Regions from separate parts of the Micromonospora sp. DT46 genome, predicted to be linked through region 2. Evidence: predicted binding sites of a transcription regulator. Region 2 holds the regulator's gene; the other holds the start of a gene.
The links. The regulator HrcA, encoded in region 2, represses chaperone genes, less so after heat shock. The targets are predictions, from matches to a motif close to GGTTNGCACNCTCNNNNNGAGNGTGCNAACC.
Positions count from the first base shown of each region.

Region 1: a site for HrcA is predicted at 1,958-1,988, ahead of groES (co-chaperone GroES). Genes of this name have one in related genera too.

Region 1 covers NZ_JBNCKW010000002.1:259,811-263,213, reverse strand. The annotation lists gene ybaK (Cys-tRNA(Pro) deacylase) at 106-585, opposite strand; gene ACLQ20_RS05445 (THUMP-like domain-containing protein) at 649-1,872, opposite strand; gene groES (co-chaperone GroES) at 2,122-2,436, shown strand; gene groL (chaperonin GroEL) at 2,507-3,403, shown strand, end outside.
Region 2 covers NZ_JBNCKW010000015.1:62,758-66,160, reverse strand. The annotation lists gene dnaJ (molecular chaperone DnaJ) at 1-836, opposite strand, end outside; gene hrcA (heat-inducible transcriptional repressor HrcA) at 910-1,932, opposite strand; gene ACLQ20_RS30265 (DUF4870 domain-containing protein) at 2,177-2,875, shown strand; gene hemW (radical SAM family heme chaperone HemW) at 2,916-3,403, opposite strand, start outside.

The DNA.
Region 1 (3,403 bases), on a different contig from region 2:
GAGGTGGCGAGTTTGTTGTCGGCAGTAACAATTCAGCAACGTCCCTGACACCCGGCCGTCGTCCACCGGGGAGCGCTCTCTCGGGGCTGACGGGAGCGGTGCAGCTCAGCGGGCCGACAGCGGGGCCGTGACCGCCCCGGTGAGGGCGACGAGATCCTGCGGGTCGAGCTGGAGCTGAAGCCCGCGCCGGCCCGCCGAGACGTAGACGGTGGGATGGTCGAGCGCCGACGAGTCGAGCACCGTGGGCAGCCGCCGGCGCTGGCCGAGCGGGCTGATCCCGCCGCGCACGTAGCCGGTGGCCCGTTCGGCGACCGCCCGGTCGGCCATGGCGGCCCGCTTGCCGCCGACCGCCGCCGCGAGCGCCTTGAGGTCCAGCTCGCCGGTGACCGGCACGACCGCCACCGTCAGCGCGCCGTCGACCTCGGCGACCAGCGACTTGAAGACCCGCTCCGGCGGCACCCCCAGGGCCGCCGCGACCAGCGCGCCGTAGTGGGGCGCGTCCGGGGAGACGTCGTACGGATGGGTGCTGTGGGCGATCTTCCGCTTGGTCAGCAGCGCGGTCGCCGGAGTGCCCTGTCCCGCCATGACGGTCAAGCTAACCCGGCCCCGTACGACCCGCGAGCCGAAAAGGCCGGACGCCCTCGCGCGCTACCCGACCGGCCGGCAGACCAGCACCGTCGGCGCCCCGGCGACCCGGGTCAGCACCAGGCTGGCCGCCTCGCCCCCGGTCAGCCGCAGGTCCCGGCGGAGCTTCTCCGGCTCCAGGGCGGACCCGCGCTTGAGGATCTCCACCCGCCCGACCCGGCGCTCCCGCAGCAGCGCCCGCAGCCGCTTGAGCGAGAACGGCAGCACGTCGGTGACCTCCAGGCAGCGGGCGAACGGCGTCGGCGTCGGCGCGTCCGCGTAGAGGTAGGCGATGCTCGGGTCGGCCAGCGTCGCGCCCAGCGTCTCGGCCAGCTCCGCGACCAGGTGCGCGCGGACCACCGCCGGGTCGGGGTCGTACAGGAAGCGGCGCGCCGGGCCGACCGGTGCTTCGGCGTCCCCGGAGCCCGTCAACTGCCAGCAGGGGACCCTTCCGCTGCCGGAGGCGTCGACAGGGGGCCCTTCCTTGCCGTGCAGCCGGGTGGCGCGGCGGGGGACCTGCGCCAGCTCGCCGCACCACAGGGCCGCCTCGACCAGGTCGCCGTCGACGCTCACCCACTCCGCCTCGGCGCTCGCCGGGACCAGCGCGTGGTCGATGCCGGGCGCCACCTTCACGACGGTGTGCGGCACCCGCTCCGCCAGCCCGACGACGAAGTCCCAGGGCGGCGAGTAGGCGTTCGGGTCGAAGATCCGCCGCCCGGTGCCCGCCTTCCGGCGCGCCGGGTCGCAGAACACCCCGTCGACCCGGTCCACGTCGAACGCCGTGGCGTCGCCACACTCCACCGTGAACAGCTCGGCCAGCCCGGCCGCCTCGGCGTTCGCGGCGGCCATCGCGGCGGTCAGCGGGTCGGCCTCCACGCCGTACACCCGGATGCCGGCGCGGGCGGCGGCGAGCGCGTCCGCGCCGAGGCCGCAGCCGAGGTCGGCGAGGACGCGCACCCCGGCGGCCCGCAGCCGCTCGGCCCGCCGTGCCGCGACGACGCCCCGCGTGGCCTGCTCCAGCCCGGCCCGGGTGAGGAACATCCCGGCCGCCGCCGGCCCGAACTTGCCGACTGCCCGGCGGCGCAGCTCGGCCTGGGTGAGGGCGGCCGACGCCAGGTCGGCCGGCAGCCCCGTAGAGCGGAGCGCGGCCGCCGCGGTCAGCGGATCACCGCCGGCCACCCGCGCGGCGGCGGCGAGCGCGGCCGACCCCTCGGGCGTACGCAGGGCGGCGAGTTGGTCGAGATCCACCCGTTCATTGTGGTCGGCGGACCCGACGCGCCGGCCGGCGGGTTGGCACTCTCCTTGACGGAGTGCTAGCCGAGGAATAACCTGCGATTAGCACTCTCACCCCGAGGGTGCCAGCTTCCGGGCCCCATGGTCCGGCTGCTGAACGCCAGGCGGACCGGCACCCGCGACGACGGCCCCGCCCGGTGGCATGTGGCAGATTGACGCTGGTCGGCATGCCGGCCGGTAACGAAACCAAGTACCCGGGAGGGTATGCCCGTGACTACCGCGACCAAGGTTGCGATCAAGCCGCTCGAGGACCGCATCGTGGTCCAGGCGAACGAGGCCGAGACCACCACCGCCTCCGGCATCGTGATCCCCGACACCGCCAAGGAGAAGCCGCAGGAGGGCACCGTCCTCGCTGTCGGCCCGGGCCGGATCGACGACAAGGGCAACCGCGTGCCGGTCGACGTGAAGGTCGGCGACACCGTCCTCTACTCGAAGTACGGCGGCACCGAGGTCAAGTACGCCGGCGAGGAGTACCTGGTGCTCTCCGCCCGCGACGTCCTCGCGGTCATCGAGAAGTAAGCAACCGATCAGTGTCGTCGCCCCGGTCCGGCTCGCCGGGCCGGGGCGACGTCGCTTCGAAGGGACATTCATGGCGAAGATCCTGAGCTTCTCGGACGACGCCCGGCACCTGCTCGAGCACGGTGTCAACGCCCTCGCGGACGCGGTCAAGGTCACCCTCGGCCCGCGCGGGCGCAACGTCGTCCTGGACAAGAAGTTCGGTGTGCCCACGATCACCAACGACGGCGTGACCATCGCCAAGGAGATCGAGCTCACCAACCCCTACGAGAACCTCGGTGCGCAGCTGGTCAAGGAGGTGGCGACCAAGACCAACGACGTCGCCGGCGACGGGACCACCACCGCCACCGTGCTGGCCCAGGCGATGGTCCGCGAGGGCCTGCGCAACGTCACGGCCGGCGCCAACCCGGCCGGCCTCAAGCGGGGCATCGACGCGGCGGCCGCCAAGGTCTCCGAGGCGCTGCTCGGCCGCGCGGTCGAGGTCGCCGACAAGAAGTCGATCGCGCACGTCGCGACGATCTCCGCGCAGGACGCCACGATCGGCGAGCTGATCGCCGAGGCGATGGAGAGGGTCGGCCGCGACGGTGTCATCACCGTCGAGGAGGGCTCCGCCCTGCACACCGAGCTGGACGTGACCGAGGGTCTCCAGTTCGACAAGGGCTTCATCTCGCCCAACTTCGTCACCGACATGGAGTCGCAGGAGTCGGTCCTGGAGGACCCGTACATCCTGATCACGACCCAGAAGATCTCGGCGATCGAGGAGCTGCTGCCGCTGCTGGAGAAGGTCCTCCAGAACAGCAAGCCGCTGCTGATCATCGCCGAGGACGTCGACGGCCAGGCGCTGTCGACGCTGGTGGTCAACTCGATCCGCAAGACCCTCAAGGTCTGCGCGGTCAAGGCCCCCGGCTTCGGTGACCGGCGCAAGGCGATGCTCCAGGACATGGCGATCCTCACCGGCGCCGAGCTGGTC
Region 2 (3,403 bases):
ATCGGCACCGTGACGCGGCAGTGCAGGTCGTCGCCCTTGCGGGAGTAGACGTCGTGCGGCCGCTCGTGGATCTCCACGTAGAGGTCGCCGGCCGTGCCGCCGCCCGGGCCGACCTCACCCTGCTGGGCGAGGCGGATGCGCATGCCGTCCTCGACACCGGCCGGGATCTTGACGGTCAGCGAGCGGCGGGTGCGGACGCGGCCGTCGCCGGCGCAGGTCGGGCACGGGTGCGGGATGGTGGTGCCGTAGCCCTGGCAGACCGTGCACGGCCGGGCGGAGACCACCTGGCCGAGGAAGGTGCGCTGCACGGACTGCACCTCGCCCCGGCCGGCGCACGCCTCACAGGTGGCCAGGTGGGTGCCGGCCGCCGTGCCGGCGCCGGAGCAGGTGGTGCAGAGCACGGCGGTGTCGACGGTGATCGGCGCCTCGACGCCGAACGCGGTCTCGTGCAGGTCCAGCTCCAGCCGCAGGATGGCGTCGGCGCCGGGCCGGGTACGCGGTCGCGGACCCCGCGAACCGCCGGCCGCGCCGCCGAAGAACGCGTCCATAATGTCCTGGAAGCCGACGAACGGTCCGGCGCCGCCGGGGCCGCCCGGGCCACCCGCACCCCCGCCCCCGGGGGCGAGCGGGTCACCGCCCAGGTCGACGATCTGCCGTTTCCGGTCGTCCGAGAGGACCTCGTACGCGGCGTTGATGTCCTTGAACTTCTCCTGGGCCTCCGGATCCGGATTCACGTCCGGGTGGAACTGCCGCGCCAGCTTGCGGTAGGCGCGCTTGATCTCGTCGTCGGAGGCTTCCCGGCTCACGCCGAGAATGCCGTAGTAGTCCCTGGCCACTGCGTTCCGTGTCCTCATGTTCGTCTCGCGTTGCGCCGGTCGGCGGCCGGAGCCGGCCGTCGGCCCTGACTGGTCAGTTCTGGGCCAGCAGCTCGCCCACGTAGCGTGCCACGGCCCGCACCGTGGCGATGGTGCCGGGGTAGTCCATCCGGGTCGGCCCCAGCACGCCGAGGCCGCCGACGCTGGTCGCGCCCGGCCCGTAGCCGGTGCTGACCACCGAGGCGGCGCGCAGGTTGTCGATCTCGTTCTCGTCGCCGATCAGCACCCGCGTCGTGCTCGGCTCCGCCTCGCCGATGAGCTTGAGCATGACGACCTCCTCCTCCAGCGCCTCCAGGATGGGGCGCAGGGAGCCCTGGAAGTCGAGCAGGCCGCCGCGGGTGAGGTTGGCCGTCCCGGCCAGCGCGATCCGCTCCTCGTGCCGCTCGATCAGCGTCTCCAGCAGCACGGTGGAGAGGGTGGTCATGGCCGGGCGCAGGTGGGGCACCGACTCCTCGACGAGCGCCTGCACCAGCGGCGGGGTCTCCGACAGCCGGGTGCCGACCAGCTTCTCGTTGACCAGCCGGCGCAGGTCCGTGACGTCGTCGGCGGGGATCGGCGCGGGCAGCTCGACCAGCCGCTGCTCGACCCGGCCGGTGTCGGCGATCATGACCAGCATCAGCCGGGTGGTGGAGATCGGCACCAGCTCCAGGTGGCGCACCGAGGAACGGGCCAGGCTCGGGTACTGCACGACGGCGACCTGCCGGGTGAGTTGCGCCAGCAGCCGGACGGTGCGGTGCACCACGTCGTCGAGGTCGACGGCGCCGACCAGGAAACGCTCGATCGCCCGGCGCTCGGCCGGGCTGAGCGGCTTCACCCGGGACAGCCGGTCCACGAAGAGCCGGTAGCCCCGGTCGGTGGGCACCCGGCCGGCACTGGTGTGCGGCTGGCGGATGTAGCCCTCCTCCTCCAGCACGGCCATGTCGTTGCGGACGGTCGCCGGTGAGACCCCCAGCTGGTGCCGCTCGACCAGCGCCTTGCTGCCGACGGGCTCCTGCGTGGCGACGTAGTCCTCGACGATCGCGCGCAGCACGGCGAGCTTGCGGTCGTCGAGACCCATCCTCCCCACCTCCTGTCGCACGTCGGCCCCGGCACGCGGGGGGCCGGGGCGGGCTGCTGGCACTCGACTGTAGCGAGTGCCAGTCTACGTCGGCGGGGCCGCCCGCGCGATGATCGACCTGGGGTGATCAGTCCGATCGGCGACCGCGCGGGCCCACCCGACGCCCCCGTGGGGCCGGTGTTCCGGGCGTCCCGGCCGGTGTCGCGCTGGTGCCGCCTTGCCGGCTGCCCCTACCGTGACCTTCATGACTGAACCACCTCGCCCTCCCGGAGCGGGGGACCCCGGCTTCCCGCCGGACCCGACCGCCCCGTCGGGGGTTCCCGGCGCCGCCGGCTCCGGCGACCCCACCGCACCACTGTCCGGGGCACCGGGCCCGGGCAGCCATCCTCCACCCGGTGGCTATCCGCCGCCCACCGGTGACCAGCCGCCGTCGGGCGGCTACCCTCCGCCCGGCGACTACCCACCGCCTGGTGGCTATCCCCCGCCCGGCGACTACCCGCCGCCCGGGGGCTACGGACCGCCCGGCGGCTACGGAGCGCCGGGGGCCGGCTATCCGACCGGTGGCGGCTACGGACCGCCGACGGGCGGCTACGCCAGCAACGAGGACAAGAACTGGGCCCTGATCGCCCACTTCGGCGGCGCGGCCGGCGTGATCGTCGGCGGCGGCATGCTCGGCTGGCTGGCGCCGCTCATCGCGCTGATGGTTCGGGGGCAGCAGTCGCCGACCGCCCGGGCGCACGCCGCCGCGGCGCTGAACTTCCAGCTCACCTGGACGATCGTCGGGGTGCTGAGCTGGGTGGTCACGCTGATCACCTGCGGGGTGCTGTTCTTCGTCCCCATGCTCGTCTGGCTGGTGCCGCTGATCTTCGGCATCATCGGCGGGCTCAAGGCCAACGAGGGCGTGCTCTACCGCTACCCGTTGACCTACACCTTCACCAAGTGACCCGGGTCGGCCGCTCCCCCGGCCGGCCCCGGCACGCGGTTCAGGGCAGCAGGTCGCGGACGACCGCGTCGGCGAGCAGCCGGCCCCGCAGGGTCAGCACGGCCCGGCCGGCCGCGTGCTCGTCGGCGGCCAGCAGCCCGTCGGCGAGGGCCCGTGCGGCACCGGCCCGACCGGCGTCGTCGAGGGCGTCCAGGGGCAGCCCGGAGGCGAGGCGCAGCCGGAGCATGACGTCCTCCATGTGCGCCTCGTCGGCCGTGAGCACCTCGCGGGCCAGGCCGGGCGACTCGCCGCCGGCGAGCCGCTTCGCGTACGTCGTGGGGTGCTTGACGTTCCACCAGCGCACGCCGCTGACGTGGCTGTGCGCCCCCGGGCCGAGGCCCCACCAGTCGGCGCCGGTCCAGTAGAGCAGGTTGTGCCGGCACCGGGCCGCCTCGTCGCGGGCCCAGTTCGACACCTCGTACCAGGAGAGGCCGGCCGCGCCGAGGGCGGCCTCCGCGGCGAGGTAGCGGTCCGCGGCGACGTCGTCGG